DNA from 3 places in the Streptomyces sp. NPDC088762 genome. Region 1 is predicted to be linked to each of the others. Evidence: riboswitches for the same ligand, from Rfam matches in the RefSeq annotation. Region 1 holds a riboswitch; each other region holds the start of a gene.
The links. A riboswitch is a leader RNA that binds a small molecule or an ion and turns the genes downstream of it on or off. The one in region 1 is predicted to bind cyclic di-AMP.
Positions count from the first base shown of each region.

Region 2: it holds a riboswitch for cyclic di-AMP, as region 1 does, so the genes downstream of both, ACIP5M_RS21380 (M23 family metallopeptidase) here and ACIP5M_RS32740 (transglycosylase family protein) in region 1, are expected to answer to the same signal.
Region 3: it holds a riboswitch for cyclic di-AMP, as region 1 does, so the genes downstream of both, ACIP5M_RS11685 (peptidoglycan DD-metalloendopeptidase family protein) here and ACIP5M_RS32740 (transglycosylase family protein) in region 1, are expected to answer to the same signal.

Region 1 covers NZ_JBIVKT010000021.1:83,935-91,408, reverse strand. Annotated here, with positions in the region: gene ACIP5M_RS32765 (SurA N-terminal domain-containing protein) at 65-688, shown strand; gene ACIP5M_RS32760 (nucleoside triphosphate pyrophosphohydrolase) at 813-1,781, shown strand; gene ACIP5M_RS32755 (globin domain-containing protein) at 1,778-2,962, opposite strand; gene ACIP5M_RS32750 (cytochrome P450) at 3,111-4,385, shown strand; gene ACIP5M_RS32745 (transglycosylase family protein) at 4,489-5,565, shown strand; cyclic di-AMP (ydaO/yuaA leader) riboswitch at 5,845-6,017, shown strand; gene ACIP5M_RS32740 (transglycosylase family protein) at 6,021-6,725, shown strand; gene eno (phosphopyruvate hydratase) at 6,998-7,474, shown strand, end outside.
Region 2 covers NZ_JBIVKT010000009.1:126,947-134,420, reverse strand. Annotated here, with positions in the region: gene ACIP5M_RS21385 (GntR family transcriptional regulator) at 1-594, opposite strand, end outside; gene ACIP5M_RS21380 (M23 family metallopeptidase) at 802-1,599, opposite strand; cyclic di-AMP (ydaO/yuaA leader) riboswitch at 1,612-1,771, opposite strand; gene ACIP5M_RS21375 (M16 family metallopeptidase) at 2,002-3,369, opposite strand; gene ACIP5M_RS21370 (M16 family metallopeptidase) at 3,390-4,739, opposite strand; gene ACIP5M_RS21365 (DNA topoisomerase (ATP-hydrolyzing) subunit A) at 4,956-7,409, shown strand.
Region 3 covers NZ_JBIVKT010000004.1:30,147-37,620, forward strand. Annotated here, with positions in the region: gene ACIP5M_RS11675 (MBL fold metallo-hydrolase) at 419-1,615, opposite strand; gene ACIP5M_RS11680 (SGNH/GDSL hydrolase family protein) at 1,714-2,499, opposite strand; gene ACIP5M_RS11685 (peptidoglycan DD-metalloendopeptidase family protein) at 2,662-3,651, opposite strand; cyclic di-AMP (ydaO/yuaA leader) riboswitch at 3,656-3,865, opposite strand; gene ACIP5M_RS11690 (tyrosine-protein phosphatase) at 4,142-4,960, shown strand; gene ACIP5M_RS11695 (aspartate aminotransferase family protein) at 5,006-6,388, opposite strand; gene hpnH (adenosyl-hopene transferase HpnH) at 6,385-7,413, opposite strand; gene ACIP5M_RS11705 (1-hydroxy-2-methyl-2-butenyl 4-diphosphate reductase) at 7,419-7,474, opposite strand, start outside.

The sequences.
Region 1 (7,474 bases):
ATACCATCGATCATCGCACGGCCCTTGTGCACCGACGCACAATCTCCCGGCCCTGGAGGCTCCTTTGCACCGTCGCACAGCGCTCTCCGTCTCCACCGCCCTGCTCCTGGCGGCCCCCCTGCTGTCCGCCTGCTCGGGCGAGGCCCGGCCCGGCACCGCCGCGGTCGTCGGGGGTGAACGGATCACCACCGCCGCGCTCCAGGCCCAGGTGAACGACGTCCGCGCCGCGCAGAACCGTTCCGGGCAGTCCGCGGCCGAGCTCATCGCGAGCACCCCGAACCTCGAGCGGCAGAAGCTCGACTCGATGCTCCAGAGCCGGGTCATCGACAAGATGGCCGCGACGGCCGGGATCACGGTCTCCGAGAAGGAGATCCAGGACGAGCACAAGGCGTACGTCGACGACAACAAGGGCGCCGAGCAGTTCGAGGCGCTGCTCCTGCAGAAGGGCGCCATGGCCCCCGGCCAGGTCGACCGCTTCCTGCGGGACCGGGTCCTGCTCACCAAGCTGACCGCCAAGTACGGCAACGGGAAGCTGGAGGAGCCCGCCCGGGCGGCCGCGAAGGCGCTGCACATCGAGGTGAACCCGCGCTACGGCGCCTGGGACGTCCAGCAGATCAAGCTCGGCGCCGGGGAGACCCCCTGGATCACCCAGCGGACCCGGCCCGAGCAGGCACCCGCCGGAGCCTGACCCGGCCGCGCGGAGGTAGGTTCGGAGGGTGACCGACCACGACCCCTCCCACCTCACGCGTGCCGAGCCCGTATCCGCCACGCCCGGGTCCGCCGAGCCCGCACCCGCCGAGCCCACCGGCCGCATCGTCCTGCTGACCACCAGCCACCGGGTCGCCCCCGGGGTGCTGTCCTGGCCGGCGTGGCAGATCCTGCACGCCGCGGACCGGGTGCTGTGCGCCGACCCCGGCCACCCGCAGCTCCCGTACCTGCGGGAGGCGGGCGTCGAGGTCGTCCACGAGAACCCGGACGCCCACGAGCTGGTCGCGGCCTGCGCCGGCGGCCGGACGGTCGTGGTGCTCCCGACGGGCGAGGGGGACCGGGCTCTGACCGACGGTCTGGCGCGCCTCGCGGGCTCGGGCCGGGTCTCGATGCCCGACCTGGAGCTGCTGCCCGGCTCCTACGACCTGCCGGGCGCCCGCCTGCTCGACCTCGTCCAGGTGATGGACCGGATCCGCCGCGAGTGCCCGTGGGCCTCCCGGCAGACCCACGAAGGCCTGGTCAAGTACGGGGTCGAGGAGGCGTACGAGCTGGTCGAGGCCATCGAGGACGGGGACCGGGAGGCGCTGCGCGAGGAGCTCGGCGACGTCCTGCTCCAGGTGGTGTTCCACGCACGGATCGCCGAGGAGGCCGATGAGCCCGACGAGGCCTTCTCCATCGACGACGTGGCCGGGACTCTCGTGGAGAAGCTGATCCACCGCCACCCGCACGTCTTCGGCGACGCGAAGGCCGAGACCGCGGACGACGTCCGCGCGCACTGGCAGCGCACCAAGGCGGTCGAGAAGCAGCGGGAGTCGCTGACCGACGGGATTCCGCTGGGCCAGCCCGGCCTGGCGCTCGCGGCGAAGCTCGCGGGCCGGGTCCGTACGGGTGGGGTGGCCGTGGAGCTGCCCCGCGGCGAGGGCATCGGGTACGAGCTGCTGGCGCTCGCGGCGCGCGCCGAGGCGTCGGGGACCGACCCGGAAACGGCGCTGCGCGCGGCGGCCCGCGTCTACCGTGACGCGATCCGGGCCGCCGAGGGAGTCGGCGAGCAGCCCTCGGCAGACACCTACTAGTACGGGCGGGGCGCGCGGCCCGAGGGGTTGTGCCAGTGCGGCGACGGGCGGCTGAGGAACCATTCGCCGAAGCCGAGCGGGCGGCCGTTCGGCCCGTGGCCCTGGCCGGCGGCGGGGACCGGGTCGTAGAAGATCCGGCCGGGGTGGGCGCCGAGCTCCTCCACGATGTGGGCCGTCTCCTCGACGAACAGCGGCGGCCCGCTGAGGTAGACGTCCTGGTCGGGCCACAGGCCCCGGGTGCCGAGCGCGGTGGCGAGCCGGTCGGTGGCCTGGTTGCGGTGCTGCCCGGGCGCGGGCGTGATGTAGGTGACGGTGAGCCGGCCACAGGCGGCGGCGTACTCGTCGATGAGCGGGCGGTCGTAGAGATGGGCGGCGTCCCGCGCGACCACGAAGAGCCGTAGGTCCTGATCAGGGGGATGGCGGGCCAGGTCCTCCAGCATGGCCCGGATCGGCGCCCAGCCGGTGCCCGCGGCGACGAAGCTGGCCGGCCGGTCCGCGCGGCGGAAGGTCAGCTGCCCGCCGGCGGCGCCGAGCCGCAGCATGTCGCCGGGCCGGGTCCCGTGGACCAGGGCGGTGCTGAGCCGCCCCCCTTCGATCCGGCTGACGTGCAGGTCGAGGGTGCCGTCGGGGCGGGGGGCGTTGCCGATCGAGTACGTGCGCCAGGTCGTCGGCACCCGCGGGCTGCTCACGCTCGTGTACTGGCCGGGGAGGTAGGGGAAGGGGGCGTGCGGCCTGAGGGTCAGCACGCCGATGTCCTCCCCGTACTGGAGGTGGCGGACGACCTCCGCGTCCCACCACGGCGGGTCCTCGCCGCCGGCGGCGCCGGCCGTCATCGCGTCGGCGATCATCTGGTACGCCTCGGTCCAGGCCTTTTCCACCCGGGGGTTCCAGGCCTGGCCGGAGGTCTCGGCGAGGGCCGCGATCAGGCTGGCGCCCACGGCGGCGTAGTGCGCGGGGCCCACCAGGTACTTGCGGTGGTCGCGCCCGAGGTCGCGCAGATAGGGGAGGAGGGTCTCGTCCTCCAGGTGGGCGATCACGTGGGTGAGCGCGGCGAAGAGCCGGTCCCGCTGGCGCTCCATGTCCTCGAAGGAGGCCGGGAACAGTTCACGGACTTCGGGGTTGTGCCAGAAGAGGTGGGAGTAGAAGTACTTGACCGCGTGCTCGGCCCGTCTCTCCACCACCGCGAAGCTGCTTTTCAAGATCCTCACATCCACAAAACCGAAAGTAGGAATGTCGGACAAGGTGAGGTCAAGTGACGGCGGATCTACGGACAGCCGCGACGAAGCGGGCAAATGGGATGGGGGTCGTATGCCGGGATACGGTCATCAGGTGCACGAGCAGACCCCCGAAGCCCCCGCCGACTCCCCTTCCCCCCAGGGCCCGACCCTGTTCGACTGGGAGTTCGCGACCGACCCCTACCCGGCGTACGCATGGCTGCGCGAGCACTCCCCGGTGCACCGCACCAAGCTCCCGAGCGGGGTCGAGGCCTGGCTGGTGACCCGGTACGCCGATGCCCGCCAGGCCCTCGCCGACCAGCGGCTCAGCAAGAATCCGGCGCACCACGCCGAGCCCGCCCACGCCAAGGGCAAGACGGGGATCCCGGGGGAGCGCAAGGCCGAGCTGATGACGCACCTGCTCAACATCGACCCGCCGGACCACACCCGGCTGCGGCGGCTGGTGTCGAAGGCGTTCACCCCGCGCCGGGTCGCCGAGTTCACCCCCAGGGTGCAGGCGCTGACCGACCACCTCATCGCGCAGTTCGAGCAGGAGGGGGAGGCCGACCTCATCCACGAGTTCGCCTTCCCGCTCCCCATCTACGCCATCTGCGAGATGCTCGGCGTACCGCGCGAGGACCAGGACGACTTCCGCGACTGGGCCGGGATGATGATCCGGCACGGCGGAGGTCCGCGCGGCGGGGTCGCCCGCTCGGTCAAGCAGATGCGTACGTACCTCGGCGAGCTCATCCACCGCAAAAGGGATGATCTGGGCGATGACCTGATCTCGGACCTGATCCGCGCGAGCGACCACGGCGACCACCTGACGGAGGGTGAGGCCACCGCGATGGCCTTCATCCTGCTCTTCGCCGGCTTCGAAACCACGGTCAATCTGATCGGAAACGGGCTGCATGCCCTTTTCATGAACCCGGATCAGCGCGAGCGCCTCCAGCTCTCGCTCGCCGCCGGCGAGAGCGGCCTGCTGGAGACCGGGATCGAGGAGCTGCTGCGCTACGACGGCCCCGTGGAGCTGGCCACCTGGCGGTTCGCCACCGAGCCGCTGACCCTCGGCGGGCAGTCGATCGCCGTCGGAGACCCCGTCCTGGTCGTCCTCGCGGCCGCCGACCGGGACCCGGCCCGCTTCGCCGAACCGGACACCCTCGACCTCGGGCGCACGGACAACCAGCACCTCGGGTACGGGCACGGCATCCACTACTGCCTGGGCGCTCCGCTCGCGCGGCTCGAAGGACAGACGGCGCTTGCGACTTTGCTCACGCGTCTGCCGGATCTGGAACTCGCCGTTCCGTCGGAAGACCTGCGCTGGCGCGGCGGACTGATCATGCGTGGCCTGCGCACTCTTCCCGTGCGCTTCACACCCCGAAACATCTGAGGGCTGCCTGACCGGGAGTCAGTTTCCGGTCGAACTTGTGACATGCGTTCGAAGGCCGCTAGGTTCTGCCGTTACCCCGCCGTTATGCGAAAGGTGCAGCCTCATGCTTCCCGGGAACGGCCGCCACAGACGCCCCCGCCAGATCCCCGCGATCGTCGTCACCGCCGGAGTCACCGGCTCCGCGCTGGCCCTGCCGCTGCTCGCCGCCACAAGCGCGAGCGCGGCGGACACGTCCACGTGGGACAAGGTCGCCGAATGCGAGAGCGGCGGCACGTGGAGCGCCAACTTCGGCAGCGGATCGTACGGCGGACTCCAGTTCACGCAGGAGGAGTGGCAGAACGCCGGCGGGCTCGACTTCGCCGAGCGGGCCGACCTCGCGAGCCGCTCGCAGCAGATAGCCGTGGCCGAGCGGGTGCTGGCCTCGAAGGGCCCGCAGGCATGGCCGCTGTGCGCGGCGTCGGCCGGACTGGACGCCCAGGGCCCCGCCGCGCAGGTGGACCCCGGACTGCCCGGCGGCTCCCACTCCGTCAGCCCCTCGCCGTCCCGCCCCGACGACTCCGTGCCCGTCACCGGACACGACAGGCCCACCGACTTCGGAGCCCCGAGCCGGCCGGCCCCGAGCCCGTCCGAGAGCCCGTCGTTCACGCTCCCCGACGGCCCCCTCGGCCCCTCCCTCGGCCTGCCCGTCATGCCGTCGCCGGACGACCCCACCCCCGCCCCGACGCTTCCCGTGGTCCCCGCCGACCCGACCGCCCCTCCGGCCACCCCCGCCGACCCGACGGCCCCGGTGCTCCCCGGCGGCCCGACCACGGACCCGGTGGACCCCACCGCCCCTCCGGCGACCCCGGCCGACCCGACGGCGCCCGCGACCCCCGGTCTCACCCCCGGCCCGACGGCCCCCGGCGCCCCGGCCGAACCCACCGCCCCCGCCGACCCGTCCGCCGCCCCGGCCGAGGGCAGCGGCAAGCACCGCGGCGCGCCCGCCGCCGAGACTCCCGCCGCGTCTGACACCGCGTCGACACCCACCTACACGGTGCAGGCGGGCGACAGCCTGGTCACCATCGCGGATGCCAAGGGGGTCAAGGGCGGCTGGAACGCCCTCTACCAGGCCAACGAGCAGGTCATCGGCCAGGACGCCGATCTGATCAAGCCCGGCCAGAATCTGGATCTAACCCTGTAATAGGGGCACTTCGGGCACCCGGAAAGGCGCGATTGTCGGTTTTCTGTAAGTGAGACATGTGTCTCTTCCGGTCAACTGGCGTGTCTCGCCCCGGAGCTGGCGCAAACCCCGTCCTCACCTGCGCAAACGTGTGCACGAGGGACGCAAGTAGGGGCGGTTTCCCCCCGATGTCGCTTGTTGAACATCGGGGGGAGGCCTGTCTACCTTCTGAATCGCCCGCCACCGCGGGCTCCTTCGACCGCATCGCCGAATCCTGCCGGCGGACGGGGGGAACAGTCGTCGCGTCAAGCGCCGAAGGCAGGAGCGGGGGAACCAAGGTAGGCGCCGGGAGCGGCCGTTGAAAGACGGTCACGCCACCGGCTAGGGGTTAAGCCGTGCGCAAGGTCGCACGACCGGGCAACTCACTCGCCCGAACCCGACAGCTCACCTCGTAGGCGTCGGTGAGGAGAAACCTCATGCTGCTTTCCGGCAAGGGCAAGCACCGTCGCGGCTCCAAGGCCGTCCGCATCGTCACGCTCGCCGGTGTCGCCGGTGTCGCCGTCGCCGCCCCGCTGATGGCCGCCGGCTCCGCCAGCGCCGCGACCGCCTCCGAGTGGGACCGCGTCGCGCAGTGCGAGTCCGGTGGCAACTGGGCCATCAACACGGGCAACGGCTACTACGGCGGCCTGCAGTTCTCGTCCTCCACGTGGGCCGCGTACGGCGGCAAGGCCTACGCCCCGCAGGCCAACCAGGCCTCGAAGTCGCAGCAGATAGCCATCGCCGAGAAGGTCCTCAAGGGCCAGGGCAAGGGCGCCTGGCCGTCCTGCGGCGTCGGCCTGTCCAACTCCTCGTACAACGGCGGCGCGGCCGAGACCCCCGCCAAGCCGAAGACCGAGACGAAGAAGACCGAGCAGAAGGCCGCTCCGAAGAAGACGGAGCAGAAGGCCGCGCCCAAGCGGGAGACCCCGCGCACCGAGGCCCCGGCCACCACCCGCTCCGAGCGCGCCGAGGCCCCCAAGACCGGCAACGGCTCCTACGAGGTCAAGGCCGGCGACACCCTGGGCGCCATCGCCGACGCCAACGGCGTCAAGGGCGGCTGGGAGAAGCTCTTCGAGCTGAACAAGGACATCGTCTCCGACGCCGACCTGATCTTCCCGGGTCAGAAGCTGAACCTCAGCTGAACCCTGCGGCATCAGCCGCACTCCCCACCGCCCGGCGCGTCTCCCCCCACGCGCCGGGCGGCGGCGTTCTCCCCCGGGGCGACCGGCAGATGACCGGCGGGCGACGGATGATCAAGAGCCCTATGTCAGGGAACAGGGGTATTCGGACCCTTTTTCGTCCCAGGACCCGGGCGGTCGGCGGGCCGAGTGCCCGGATCCGGTTAGGCTCTAGGCGGCGGGGCCATCCCACGGCCTGACGCCACCGCACACCCAGCGTCACATCCCAGAAGGAGATGCTCGTGCCGTCCATCGACGTCGTCGTAGCCCGGGAAATCCTGGACTCCCGAGGCAACCCCACGGTCGAGGTCGAGGTGGGCCTCGACGATGGCAGCACCGGCCGTGCTGCAGTTCCGTCCGGCGCCTCCACCGGTGCATTCGAGGCCATCGAGCTCCGTGACGGTGACCCCAACCGTTACATGGGCAAGGGTGTCGAGAAGGCCGTCCTCGCCGTCATCGAGCAGATCGGGCCGGAGCTCGTCGGCTACGACGCCACCGAGCAGCGCCTGATCGACCAGGCCATGTTCGACCTGGACGCCACGGACAACAAGGGCTCGCTCGGCGCGAACGCCATCCTCGGCGTCTCCCTCGCCGTCGCGCACGCCGCGTCCGAGGCCTCCGACCTCCCCCTGTTCCGCTACCTCGGCGGTCCGAACGCGCACCTGCTGCCCGTTCCGATGATGAACATCCTCAACGGTGGGTCGCACGCCGAC
Region 2 (7,474 bases), on a different contig from region 1:
CCGGTCCGCGTGCACGGCCGTCAGCGCCCGGGCCCGTTCGGCGTCCCCGCGCGCCACCGCGTCCACGATCGCGCCGTGCTCCGCCCAGGACTCCACCGGCCGGGCCGGCGCCTCCACCACGTACATCCACGCGACCTTGTGCCGCATCTGGGTCAGCAGCGCGATCAGCCCGGGGCTCCCGGAGGCCTGGGCGAGGGTCTCGTGGAACCAGCCGCCCAGGGACCGCAGGTCCTCCCCCTGCCCCCGCCTGGCCCGCTCCTGGCCCAGCCTGACCAGCCCGCGCAGCACTTTGAGGTGGGCCTCGGTGCGCCGCCGGGCGGCCCTGGCCGCGGCGAGGGGTTCCAGCAGCATCCGCAGCTCCAGCAGGTCGGCGGCCTCCTGCTCCGTCGGCTCGGCCACGCAGGCACCGGCGTGGCGCCGCGTGGTGACGAAGCCCTCCGACTCCAGGGTGCGCAGTGCCTCGCGGACGGGTACGCGGGAGACGCCGTAGCGGCGGGCCAGCACCTCCTCCGTGAGCCTGCTGCCCGGCTGGAAGACCCCGGAGACGATGTCATCGCGAATTGCCGTGCATACCGCGTGCGCAGGAATACGCAAGACCGAACCTCCGCCTATTTCCGACTCTCACCCTCATTGGTCACGCGTGCGCGTGCTGCGACTCTATTGCAACACACGACAATTTCCGAGAGCGGTCGAAAATACGAAACATTTGCACGCGGACAACGCCCAAGGCCCCGGCTCGGGGAGCCGGGGCCTTGGGTGGAGACGGGGGCGGTGCCGTGCGCGTACGCGGGCGCCTTCGGGTCAGAGGCTGACGCCGTGCGAGCGCAGGTACGCGACCGGGTCGATGTCCGAGCCGTACTGCGCGCCGGTGCGGGCCTCGAAGTGGAGGTGCGGGCCGCTGGAGTTGCCGGTGGAGCCCGACAGGCCGATCTGCTGGCCCGGGGTGACCTGCTGGCCGACGGAGACGCTCAGCGAGGACATGTGCCCGTACTGGGTGTAGGTGCCGTCGTTGTGCTTGATGACGACGTTGTTGCCGTACGCGCCACCCCAGCCGGCCTCGACGACCGTGCCGGCGCCCACGGCGTGCACGGAGGTGCCGGAGGCGGCGTGGAAGTCGATGCCGGTGTGGCTGCCGGAGGACCACATGCCGCCGCCCGCGTGGTACTGCGTGCTGACGTACGAGCCGTCGACCGGGGCGACGAAGGTGTTGAGGCGCTTGCGCTCCTCCTCGCGGGCGGCGCGCTCGGCGGCCTCGCGCTCGGCCTTCGCCTTGGCCTCGGCGAGGCGCTTGGCCTCGGCGGCCCGCTGCTTGGCGTCGGCCTCGGCCTGCGCCTGGGCGGCGGCGTGCTCGGCGGCGCGCTGCTGGGACGCGGCCTGGTCCTCGATGTCACCGGCGAGCTCGTCGGCGACGACGACGGCGCCGAGCGCGTTGTCCTGGGTGGAGTTGCCGCTGCCGCTGTCCGCGGCGAAGGCCGGGGCGGCCAGGGTGCCGACGACGCCGGTGGTGGCGAGGGCGGCGATGCCGGCGTAACCGGCGGTCTTGCGGCTCAGACGACTGGAACCACGGTGCTTACCGGCGGCACGACTGCCAAACGCCATGAAGGGGCTGATCCTTTCCTTCCCTCTCGCCTACCGGGTTAGCTGACGGGTTCGGAGCAGGAAGGTCTCCTACGGGCCTCCTCTTGCGAGGCGGTCCGATTCACCCCAGGGACTGATGTGGGTCCCCGGCTCCCCAGGCTCGCGCCTGACGGGGACTCGGCGATCGCTGCCCGGTGCCGCGGATGCGGCTGGCACAACTGACGGACAGCACGGCCGACGCTAGGCGGATCATCAGTCAATCGCCAAACAGAGACGCGCTTTTGTTGCGTACGCCACACCCCATACGATCAACCATGCCGCCAAACGGACAAAAGGGGTTCCGGTGGAGCAAGCCACCGGAACCCCTCACGCCGAACGCCAATTGGCCTTCGGAGGTACGTCAGTTGGACGCCCGTCGGTACGTCAGTTCGTGACGACGCTCACGTCGCCGATCCCCAGCGCCCGCACCGGTGCCTCGATCTGCGAGGCGTCGCCCACGAGGATCGTGACCAGCCGGTCCGCGGGGAAGGCGGCCACGACCGCCGAAGTCGCCTCCACCGTCCCGGTCGCGGCGAGCTGCGCGTACAACCGGGACTGGTAGTCGTCCGGCAGCTCCTGCTCGACCTGGTCGGCCAGCGTGCCGGCCACCGAGGCGGCCGTCTCGAACTTCAGCGGGGCCACGCCCACCAGGTTCTGCACCGCCACGTCCCGTTCGGCGTCGGTCAGGCCGCCCTCCGCGAGGGTGCGCAGCACCTTCCAGAGGTCCTCCAGCGCCGGGCCGGTGTTCGGCGTGTCCACCGAGCCGCTGATGGCGAGCATCGAGGCGCCCTTGCCGTCGGCGGTCGAGCGGAGCACCTGGCCGAAGGCGCGCACGCCGTAGGTGTAGCCCTTCTCCTCGCGCAGCACCTTGTCCAGGCGGGAGGTGAGGGTGCCGCCCAGGCAGTAGGTGCCGAGCACCTGGGCCGCCCAGACCCGGTCGTGCCGGTCGGGCCCGATGCGGCCGATCAGCAGCTGGGTCTGGACCGCGCCGGGCCGGTCCACGATGACCACGCGGCCGGTGTCGTCGGCGGTCACCGGCGGCACGGGCAGGGCTTCGGCGGAGTTGCCCGTCCAGGTGCCCAGGGTGTCGGCCAGTACGGCGTCCAGGTCGATCCCGGTCAGGTCGCCGACGACCACCGCGGTGGCGGTGGCGGGGCGCACGTGGGCCTCGTAGAAGGCGCGTACGGCCGCGGAGTCGATCCGGGAGACCGTCTCCTCGGTGCCCTGGCGCGGGCGGGACATCCGCAGGGAGGCCGGGAAGAGCTCCTTGGAGAGCTGCTTGGCGGCGCGGCGCTGCGGGTTGGCCAGCTCGTGCGGGATCTCGTCGAGCCGGTTGCGCACCAGCCGGCCGACCTCGGCGTCGGCGAAGGCGGGGGCGCGCAGCGCCTCGGCGAGCAAGCCCAGCGCCTTGTGCAGGCGGGAGGCCGGCACCTCCAGGGAGACCCGGATGCCCGGGTGGTCGGCGTGCGCGTCGAGGGTGGCGCCGCAGCGCTCCAGCTCGGCCGCGAACTCCTCGGCGGAGTGCTTGTCGGTCCCCTCGGACAGCGCGCGGGCCATGATGGTCGCGACGCCGTCCAGGCCCTCGGGCTCCGCGTCGAGCGGGGCGGCGAGGTTGACCTCGACGGCGACGACCTGCTGGCCGGGGCGGTGACAGCGCAGCAGGGTCAGGCCGTTGGGCAGGGAGCCGCGGTCGGGGGCCGGGAAGGCCCACGGCTGCGGCTCGCCGGCCTGCGGCCGCGGGTGGAAGGTCATCGTGACGGCTGCGGTGTCGCTCACTGCTCCGCCCCCTCGTTCTCGTCGTTCTCGGCGTGCTCGTCGGCGGCGCCGGCCAGCGGCTCGTACACCAGCACCGCGCGGTTGTCCGGGCGCAGCCGGGCCGCGGCCACGGCCTGCACCTCCTCTGCGGTGATGTCCAGGACGCGCTGCACTGCGGTCAGCGCCAGCTGCGGGTCGCCGAACAGGACCGCGAAGCGGCAGAGTTCGTCGGCGCGGCCGGCCACCGTGCTCAGCCGGTCCAGCCACTCCCGCTCCAGCTGCGCCTGGGCGCGCTCCATCTCCTCGGCGGTGGGGCCCTCGGCGGCGAACCGCGCGAGCTCCTCGTCCACGGCCGCCTCGATGTCGGGCACCTCGACCCCGCCGGAGGTCTTGACGTCCAGCCAGCCCAGCGAGGGCGCGCCGGCCAGGCGGAGCATCCCGAAGCCGGCCGCGACGGCCGTCTGGTCGCGGCGTACCAGGCGGTTGTGGAGCCGCGAGGACTCCCCGCCGCCCAGGATGGTCAGCGCCACGTCCGCGGCGTCGCATTCGCGGGTGCCGTCGTGCGGGAGCCGGTAGGCGGCCATCAGCGCACGCGCCGGGACCTCCTCGACGATCTCCTGGCGCAGCTGCTCGCCGATGATGTCGGGCAGCGCACCGTCGCGGGGCGGCTGCTTGCCGTCGTGCGCGGGGATGGTGCCGAAGTACTTCTCGACCCAGGCGAGCGTCTTCTCCGGGTCGATGTCGCCGACCACGGACAGCACCGCGTTGTTCGGCGCGTAGTACGTACGGAAGAAGGCGCGCGCGTCCTCCAGCGAGGCCGCGTCCAGGTCGGCCATGGAGCCGATCGGGGTGTGGTGGTACGGGTGGCCCTCGGGGTACGCCAGCGCGGTCAGCCTTTCGAACGCGGTGCCGTAGGGGACGTTGTCGTACCGCTGGCGGCGCTCGTTCTTGACGACGTCGCGCTGGTTCTCCATGGACTCCTCGTCCAGGGCCGCCAGCAGCGAGCCCATGCGGTCCGCCTCCAGCCAGAGCGCGAGCTCCAGCTGGTGCGTCGGCATCGTCTCGAAGTAATTGGTGCGCTCGAAACTGGTCGTGCCGTTGAGGGAGCCGCCGGCGCCCTGGACCAGTTCGAAGTGCCCGTTGCCCGGGACGCTCGCCGAGCCCTGGAACATCAGGTGCTCGAAAAGGTGAGCCAGGCCGGTACGGCCCTTGACTTCGTGACGCGAGCCGACGTCGTACCAGAGGCAGACCGCGGCGACCGGGGTCAGGTGGTCCTCGGAGAGCACCACGCGCAGGCCGTTGGCCAGCCGGTGCTCGGTCGCTGTCAGGCCGCCGGAGCCGGCCTGGGCGGTGGCCGTGTGACCCATGGGCATGTGGTCCCTTCGATCGCGATGCAGAGATTTCTGTCAGACCTGCCACTGTATGCAAGCGCGTCGGTTGCCGGATAAGTTCCCGGGTCACTCCCCCAGAGTCCGTCTGGGGGGACCCCCGGGGTCGGAGTCGGCGTTGTCGGTGCCTCGGGCCACAATGGTCCGCAGTCAGACCCCCAGCACACCCATTCTTGGTTAAGGAGCCGCGCAGCGATGGCCCGCCGCAGCACGAAGACCCCGCCGCCGGAGGATTTCGAGGAGAAGATCCTCGACATCGACGTCGTCGACGAAATGCAGGGCTCCTTCCTCGAGTACGCGTACTCGGTGATCTACTCCCGCGCCCTGCCCGACGCCCGCGACGGCATGAAGCCGGTGCACCGGCGCATCGTGTACCAGATGAACGAGATGGGGCTGCGCCCCGACCGCGGCTACGTGAAGTGCGCCCGTGTCGTCGGCGAGGTCATGGGCAAGCTGCACCCGCACGGCGACGCGTCGATCTACGACGCCCTCGTGCGCATGGCCCAGCCCTTCTCGATGCGGCTTCCGCTGGTCGACGGCCACGGCAACTTCGGTTCGCTCGGCAACGACGACCCGCCGGCGGCGATGCGTTACACCGAGTGCAAGATGGCCGACGCCACGTCGCTGATGACGGAGTCGATCGACGAGGACACCGTCGACTTCACCGCCAACTACGACGGCCAGGAGCGGGAGCCGGTGGCGCTGCCCGCCGCCTACCCGAACCTGCTGGTCAACGGCGCTTCCGGGATCGCGGTCGGCATGGCCACGAACATGCCCCCGCACAACCTCGGCGAGGTCATCGCGGCCGCCCGTCACCTGATCCGCTACCCGCACGCGGACCTCGAGGCGCTGATGCGCTTCGTGCCGGGTCCCGACCTGCCCACTGGCGGCCGGATCGTCGGCCTGTCGGGCATCAAGGACGCCTACGAGAACGGCCGCGGCACCTTCAAGATCCGCGCCACGGTGACCGTGGAGAACGTGACGGCGCGCCGCAAGGGCCTGGTCGTCACCGAACTGCCCTTCACGGTCGGCCCCGAGAAGGTCATCGCGAAGATCAAGGACCTGGTCGGCTCGAAGAAGCTGCAGGGCATCGCCGACGTCAAGGACCTCACCGACCGCTCGCACGGCCTGCGCCTGGTCATCGAGATCAAGAACGGCTTCCACCCGGAGGCCGTCCTGGAGCAGCTGTACAAGCTGACGCCGATGGAGGAGTCCTTCGGCATCAACAACGTGGCGCTGGTGGACGGGCAGCCGCTGACGCTGGGGCTCAAGGAGCTGCTGGAGGTCTACCTCGACCACCGCTTCGAGGTCGTCCGGCGGCGCAGCGAGTTCCGCCGCGGCAAGCGCCGCGACCGCCTGCACCTGGTCGAGGGCCTGCTGGTGGCCCTGCTCGACATCGACGAGGTCATCCGGCTCATCCGGGACAGCGACAACTCCGCGCAGGCGAAGGAGCGGCTCATCGAACGCTTCTCGCTGAGCGAGATCCAGACCCAGTACATCCTGGACACCCCGCTGCGCCGGCTCACCCGCTTCGACCGGATCGAGCTGGAGTCCGAGCGCGACCGGCTGACCGGCGAGATCGACGAGCTGACCGGGATCCTGGAGTCGGACACCGAGCTGCGCAAGCTGGTCTCCACGGAACTGGCGGCGGTCGCGAAGAAGTTCGGCACCGAGCGCCGTACGGTCCTGCTGGAGTCGGCGGGCACCACGGTGGCGGCGGTTCCGCTGGAGGTCGCGGACGACCCGTGCCGCGTCCTGCTGTCCTCGACGGGCCTGCTGGCACGCACCGTCACCGGTGAGCCGCTGCCCGAGGCCGACGGCAAGCGGGCCAAGCACGACCTGATCGTCTCGCAGGTCCTGGCGACGGCGCGGGCCGAGGTGGGGGTGGTGACCTCCGCGGGGCGCCTGCTGCGGCTGTCCGTGATCGACCTGCCGCAGCTGCCGGACACGGCGGCCGCTCCGGCCCTGGCGGGCGGAGCTCCGATCACGGAGTTCCTGACCGGCCTGGAGGCGGACGAGAAGGTGATCTGCCTGACCACGCTGGACGAGACCTCGCAGGGGCTGGCGCTCGGCACCGAGCAGGGGGTGGTCAAGCGCGTCGTGCCGGACTACCCGGCGAACAAGGACGAGCTGGAGGTCATCACCCTCAAGGAGGGCGACCGGATCGTCGGCGCGGTCGAGCTGCGCACGGGCGAGGAGGACCTGGTCTTCCTCACCGACGACGCCCAGCTGCTGCGCTACCCGGCGGGCCAGGTGCGCCCGCAGGGCCGCCCGGCGGGCGGTATGGCGGGCATCAAGCTCGCCGAGAACGCCAAGGTGATCCACTTCTCGGCGGTGGACCCGGCCCGGGACGCGATGGTGTTCACGGTGGCGGGCTCGCACGGGACGCTGGACGACTCGGTGCTGTCCGGGAAGCTGACCCCCTTCGACCAGTACCCGCGCAAGGGCCGGGCCACCGGTGGTGTGCGCTGCCAGCGGTTCCTGAAGGGCGAGGACGTGCTGGTGCTGGCCTGGGCGGGCAATGCGCCGGTCCGGGCGGCGACGGCGAACGGCGCTCCGGCCGAGCTGCCTGCCGTGGACCCGCGCCGCGACGGCTCGGGGGCCGCGCTGCCCGCGGCCGTGGCGGCGCTGGCGGGGGCCGCGCTGTAGGACGTACGAGGGCATTCGGGTGGTGCGACCCCGGGGACGTACCACCCGAATGCCGACTAGTGTTT
Region 3 (7,474 bases), on a different contig from region 1:
GGTGCCACGACGGCGGGGGCGGCCGGGCGGTTTCGGCGGGGCCGGGTGCGGGGCGGTTTCGGCGGGGCCGGGTGCGGGGCGGTTCCGGCGGGGCCGGGTGCGGGGCGGTTCCGGCGCGGCCGGGTGCGGGGCGGTTCCGGCGGGGCCGGGTGCGGGGCGGTTCCGGCGGGGCCGGGTGCGCGCCGGGGCACCTCCTCGGGCGCCGAACGTGGCCAGGGAGTGGGCAGTTCTGCGGGACAGTGTTCGGCACCCTGCGGGGGCGCCCCGCCACACACCCGGCCCCGCCGGAACCTGGGGGTGGGACCTTGCCAGGGCGCCCCGGCGCGCCGGACCTGGCGGTGTGAGCCGCGTTGGGAGCCTCTGCGCGGGACCGGGGCCGCTGGGAGGTGGGGGTGTGAGCCGGGTCCGGGGTCGGGGGCTACGTGGCGACGGCTTCCGGTTCCTCCTGGGTGGCGGGGTGCGGCTGCTGCGGGATCGGGGGCAGGGGCGGCGTCGGGTTCGTCGGGGTGGCCGCTGCGAAGGGGCGCCACCACGGCTTCGCCGGGGCCTGCGCGCTGCCCGGCTCGAACGGCTCGCCCGGAATGGGCAGGGCGACCGCCGCCCCGGCCTCCTCGGCCGCGGCCAGGGTGCCCTCACCCGGCTCTTCCCACGGGTGCGGGGCCAGGTTGAAGGTGCCCCAGTGGATCGGCAGCATCGTGCCGTGCGGGACGCCGCCCTGGAGGTCGAGGTGGGCGCGCATGCCCTCCTCGGGCGTCATGTGGATGTCGGGCCAGTACTCCGAATACGCGCCGATCTGGATCATCGTCGCGTCGAAGGGCCCGTGCTGGGCGCCGATCTCCTTGAAGCCGGGGAAGTAGCCGGTGTCCCCGCTGTGGTAGATCCGGTGCTCGTCGCCGGCGACCACCCACGAGGCCCACAGGGTGTGCTGCTGGTTGCGCAGTCCGCGGCCGCAGAAGTGCCGGGCCGGGGTCGCGGTGAGCGAGAGGCCGGCGACCTCGGTGGTCTCGTTCCAGTCCAGCTCGCGCAGCCGGCCGGCCGGAACGCCCCAGCGCTCCAGGTGCGCGCCGACTCCCAGCGGGACGGCGAAGACCGTGTCCGTACCGGCCAGGTCCTTGATCGTGGGGAGGTCGAGGTGGTCGTAGTGGTCGTGCGAGATGACCACGACGTCGACCTTGCCCAGGGAGGCCAGCGGCACCGGTACGGGGTGCAGCCGCTTGGGGCCCGCGAAGGGGAAGGGGGAGCAGCGCTCGCCCCACACCGGGTCGAAGAGGACGCGGCGGCCGTCGATCTCGGCGAGCACGCTGGAGTGGCCCATCCAGGTCAGACGCAGTCCGCTCGCCGGCGGCTTCGCCAGCTCGGCGAGGGTGGTCGGGTACACGGGGATCGGCGCGCCGGGGCTGCGCCTGACGCGCTGCTCCTTCTGGAAGTAGATCTTGGCGAACTCCTTCATCGACCCCGAGGGCCTGGTCCGGGCACCGACCGGATTCTGGAAGACGCCGTCGGCGAAGTTCGGCGAGCGGCGGATCCGCTCCAGCCGGGCGCCGGACGGGTCCGCGCCGAAGGCTTCGGGCCGCAGGGCACGCAGCCGCGGACGCAGGGGACTGGAGCCGGTCAAGGCGCCTCCTGGGAGGAAGGGGTCGGGATGGTCGTCGGTCTACGACCATCCCAACGCACACGTGCCCCGAAGGATTCCGCTTGCGGCCCCCGGTCCGGTTACAGCGGGAGCAGGTCCGGCCGCTTCGCCTCGACGTGGTCCCCGGAGGACTCCCCGCGCAGCCGCCGGCCGATCCACGGCACCAGGTGCTCGCGCGCCCACTGGATGTTGTCCCGGGTCACGTCGACCGAGCCGCGCGGCCGTTGCGGCGGCCACGGCTGGTCGGGGTCGGTGGGCACCTCGAGCCCGAGCACCTGCGCGGCGCGCAGCGCGACCCGCGTGTGCCCCTCGGGCGACAGGTGCAGCCGGTCGGCGTCCCACGCCCGCCGGTCCTGTACGGACTTCAGCGACCAGAGGTCGAGCACCGGGCAGTCGTAGCGGTCGGCGATGGCGCGGACGTGCGCGCTGTACGTCGCCACCTTGCCCCGGAGGTGCTTGAGGACCGGCACGCCCCTGGTGTCGAAGCCGGTGGTGATCATGACCCGGCCGACCGCCCCGGTGAGGTCGGCGACGGCGGCCTCGAACCGCTCCGCCACGTCGTCGGGGTCGCTGCCGGGCCGGATGATGTCGTTGCCCCCCGCGCAGAAGCTCACGAGGTCCGGGGCGAGCTCCTTGGCCCGCGGCACCTGCTCGGCCACGATCTGGTCGAGGAGCCGGCCGCGCACGGCCAGGTTCGCATAACGGAAGTCGTGCTCGTCGCGCTGGTCGGCCAGGAGCACGGCGAGCCGGTCCGCCCAGCCGAGATAGGAATCCCCGGGCCCCGGGTCCCCCACCCCTTCGGTGAAGCTGTCCCCGATCGCCGCGTACGAGCCGATGGTCTTGAGTGTCGTCGTCGTCGCTGCCACGACGACATCCTTCACTCCCGTAACCAACCTACGCCAACGTAATGCGGGGTTGACGGGCCGTGATCTATACCACCCGGGGGATAAGGAATAAGTACACGTGAGGCCGGGACCCCCCTCGGGCCCCGGCCTCACGTGTGTCCGCGCTTCCGACGGCGGGTGCCGTCAGATGGTGACGCCCTTGGAGCGGAGGTAGGCGAGCGGGTCGATGTCCGAGCCGTAGGACGGGCCGGTGCGGATCTCGAAGTGCAGGTGCGGGCCCGTGGAGTTGCCGGTGGAGCCGGAGAGGCCGATGCTCTGGCCGGCGGTGACGCTCTGGCCCACCGAGACGGCGAGCGAGGAGAGGTGGCCGTACTGCGAGTACTTGCCGTCCTCGTGCCGGATGACGACCTCGTTGCCGTACGAGCCGCCCCATCCGGCGGAGACCACGGTGCCCGCGCCGACGGCCTTGACGGTGGTGCCGGAGCTCGCGATGAAGTCCACGCCGGTGTGGTAGCCGGAGGACCACATGGCGCCGGGGGTCTTGTACTGGGTGGAGATCCCGCCGCCCACCGGTGCCACGAAGCCGCCGGCGGCGGGGGCCCCGGCCACCGTGGACGAGCCGGTGCTCTCCGGCTTCTGTGCCTGCCTCGGCTCCGGGGCGGGGGCGGCCGGCGCGTCCTGCTCGTCGGCGGAGCCCTCGTCGGGGGCGGCCTCCTCGGCGGCGCCCTCGGCCGGGGCGGGAGCCTCGGCGGGGGCGGGAGCCTCGGCGGGGGCGGGCTCGGCGGCCGGGGCGGCCTCGCCCTTCGCGCCGAGCGTCAGCTTCAGGCCGGGGTGGATCAGGGAGGGGTTGCTGCCGACGGCCTCGCGGTTGTCGGCGTACAGCTGCTCCCAGCCGCCGGACAGGTGGCGCTCGGCGGCGATCACGGAGAGGCAGTCGCCCGGCACGACCGTGTACACGGTCGACGCGGCCTGCAGCGCGGCCGGGACCTGCGGCGCCGCCGCGGGGGCGGCGGCGGGGACCACCGCGGGCGCCGGGGCCGCGGCGCCGGCCGCGTGGGCGCCGGCGGCACCCAGGAGCGGCAGCGCGAAGGCGGCGCCGCCGGTGCCCGCGGCAGCGAAGCCGCGGGATATCGAAAGGGACTTGGGGCGGCGGTGCTTACCCTTTGCAGGCATGGTGAATTCCTCTCCGGCGCCTGCGAGGTGAGCTGTCGGGTTCGGACTGGAGATGTCCGGTCGTACATGAACGGACCATGTAGGACTTCACCCCTAGCCGGCCCGGAATCGGAGATCCGGATCGGCGGCTTACCTGGGTTCCCCCGCTCCTGCCGCGCGTGTGAATGGTCGGGTGCGGTTCCCGGGCGGCGGCAGGATTCGGCGGTCCACCCGGATCGATCGCGAAGGTAATCGAGTTCGGCCGCGCGTAACAAGCCATGAATTTCCTGACGGAATCACAGGAATGAGGGACCGGCGGAATTCCGGTCACCCTGTGTCCATTCCCCACCGCCAACAACCGCCCCGGCCGGGCCATTCGGCTTTAGCGATCAGGCACTCACGGTCACCGTATGATCTGGCTCACGGGGACGTGCCCGATCTCGCCTCCGCTCATGGCAAGTTGGCGCCAAACAGTGTAATTCGGACACCTACGACGAAGCGGAGGAGTTCCTTGACCCAGCAGATACCCCCGGCCCCGCCGGTGCGTCCGCAGCCGGAGCCGGAGCTGACCGGAGTGCGCAATTTCCGCGATGTGGGTGGATTGCCGACATCCGACGGACGGCGGGTCGCTTCGGGACGACTGTTCCGAAGCGGACATCTCGCACATGCCACCGAAACCGATGCGGAATTCCTCGGTTCGCTCGGCCTCCACACCGTCTTCGACTTCCGCAACGAGGCCGATCACGCCCTGGAGGGGCCGGACGTCACGCTGCCCGGCGTGCGCAACGTCAACATCCCGCTGTCGGATCCGGCCGACGGCCGGGAGTTCTGGAAGCTGGTCCGCGACGGCGACCTCGACCAGCTCCGCTCGCTGCTGGGCGACGGGAAGGCCGCGGCGCGGATGGCGAACTCGTACCGGCGGATCATCAGGCACCGCACCGCCGAGCACAGCCGGGTGGTGCACGCCCTCGCCGAGGACAGCGTCCCGGCCCTGCTGCACTGCGCGGCCGGCAAGGACCGCGCGGGCCTGTCGATCGCCGTCACGCTGCTCGCGCTCGGCGTCCCGCGCGAGGCGATCGTGGCGGACTACCTGGAGTCGAACGCCCCGCACAACCGCTACCGCGTCCGGCGCACCAGCCAGACGGCCGAGGCCCGGTCCCCCGAGGTGATGGAGCTGCTCGCGCCGCTCTTCGACGCCCGCGCCGAGTACCTGACGGCCGCCTTCGACACCATCGACGAGCACTGGGGCGGGGTGGAGACCTACCTCGCCGAGGGCCTCGGGCTCGCGCCCGAGACCCTCGGCCGGCTCCGCGAGAGGCTGCTGGACTGACGCCGGTGGAGCAGGCCGTCAGGCGTGGAGCGGGCCGTCAGGCCCTCACCGGTTGCCGACGGCCTGCTTCACCAGCGTTCTGCCGAAGTCCCACATCAGCCCCGAGCCGCCGTGCGCCTCGTCCATGACCTCGCGGAAGGCACCGACGAACCGGTCGACGTCCCGCTCGTCCACGATCAGCGGCGGAATGAGCTTGATGACCTCCAGGTGGTCTCCGGACACCTGGGTGAGGATCCGGTGCTTCTGGAGCAGCGGCACCACCACCATCTGCGCGAAGAGCCCCTTGCGGGCCGCCTGGAGCATGGTCCACCGGCTGCGCAGCCCCAGCGAGGACGGCCGGCCGAACTCGATGCCGATCATCAGCCCGCGCCCCCGCACCTCGTGCAGCAGCTCGTACTCGTCCACCAGGGCCGCGAGCCGCCCGCGCAGCAGGTCGCCCATCGCCCGCGCGTTGGCCACGACCTCCTCGTTCTCCATGACCGACAGCACCGCCAGCCCGGCCGCCATCGCCTGCGCGTTGGAGCCGAAGCTCGCCGAGTGCACGAGCACCCGGTCCATGGAGGAGTAGACCTTCTTGAAGATCCAGTCCCTGCCCAGGGTCGCGCCGACCGGCACGTAGCCGCCCGACAGGGCCTTGGCCACGCACACCAGGTCCGGCTCCACGCCCGGCTCGTACTGGTACGCGTAGAAGTCCCCCGTCCGTCCGAGGCCCGTCTGCACCTCGTCCGCGATCAGCAGCGCCTTGTGCCGGCGCAGCAGCTCCTGCGCGGCGGACAGGAATCCGGGCTGGGCGGCGAGCACCCCCTTGCCCTGGATGGGTTCGACGACGAAGGCGGCCACGTCGCCGCGCGCCAGCTCCCGCTCCAGGGCGGCCAGGTCGCCGAGCGCGATCTTCGTGTCGGGCAGCAGGGGCGCGAAGCCGTCCCGGAAGCCGGCTTCCCCGTTCACCGAGAGCGAGCCCGTGGTGAGCCCGTGGAAGGCGTGGTCGCAGTAGAGGATCCTGGGGCGCCCGGTGGCGTACCGGGCGAACTTCAGGGCGGTCTCCACCGCCTCGGTGCCGCTGTTGCCGAAGAAGACCCGGTCCAGGTGCGGGCTGTACGAGAGCAGTTTCTCGGCCAGCAGACCGGGCAGCGGCTGGCAGTCGAAGCGGGTGAGGTCGGCGAGCTGGGCGTCCAGCACGTCGTGCAGGGCCCGGCGGACCACGGGGTGGTGCCGGCCCAGGCCCATCACTCCGAATCCGGCCAGCATGTCGAGGTAGTCGTTGCCCTCGGCGTCCCAGAAGTGGGCGCCCTCGGCCCGTTCGTAGACCTTGTCGAAGCCGATGGTGTGCAGCATCCGGGGCAGCTGGTGGTTGAGGTGGCGGGCGTGGAGCTCGTACCGTTCCGCGCCCCGCGCCTCCAGCAGGGCACGGAGGTCGAAGCCGGTCACTGCTTCTCCCGGTTCCCCGAGACGGTCTCACGGGCCGCTCGCAGCGACTCCTTCAGCGACCCCATGGTGGCGAGGACGGCGGTGGGCTCGTAGCCGCAGTGCGCCATGCAGTTCGCGCAGCGCGGGTCCTTGCCGCGGCCGTACTTGCTCCAGTCGGTGTCCTCGATCAGTTCCCGGTACGTGGTGACGTAGCCGTCGCTCATCAGGTAGCAGGGCCGCTGCCAGCCGAAGAGGGAGTAATTGGGAATGGCCCAGGCCGTGCAGGGGAAATCGGCCTTTCCTTCCAGGAAGTCGAGGAAGAGCGGCGAGTGGTTGAGCCGCCAGCGCCGCCGGTTGCCGCCGGCGAAGGCCTTCTTGAAGAGTTCCCGGGTCTGTTCGACACCCAGGAAGTGCTCTTGGTCGGGGGCCTTTTCGTAGGCGTAGGCGGGCGAGATCATCATCTCGTCCACCTTGAGGTCGTCATTGAGGTAGTTGAGTACTTCGATGATGGTCTGCGGGGTGTCCGTGTTGAAGAACGTGGAGTTCGTGGTCACCCGGAAGCCGCGCCTCTTGGCCTCCTTGATGGCCGCGACGGCCTCGTCGAAGACGCCTTCCTTGGCCACCGACTCGTCGTGGCGTTCGCGCAGACCGTCGATGTGCACGGCGAAGGCGAAATACGGGGAGGGGGTGAACTTCTCGATCTTCTTGCGCAGGAGCATCGCGTTGGTGCAGAGGAATACATACTTCCGCTTCGCCACCAACTGGCGCACGATCTCGTGGATCTGCGGGTGCATCAAGGGCTCGCCGCCCGCGATGGACACCATGGGAGCGCCGGACTCCAGCACGGCGCCGACCGCCTGGGCGACCGGCATGCGCTGCTTGAGCACTCCGGCCGGGTGCTGGATCTTCCCACAGCCCTCGCAGGCGAGGTTGCAGGCGTAGAGCGGTTCCAGCTCGACGATCAGCGGGAACTTCTCTCGCTTGCGGAGCTTCTGTTCGAGCAGATAGGTCCCGACCCTGATGGTCTGGCGCAGCGGCATGGCCATCTGGCTCACCTCCTGGGGAGCAGCAAAGAACGGTGCCAGTCATAGAACGCGGGCAGTACGG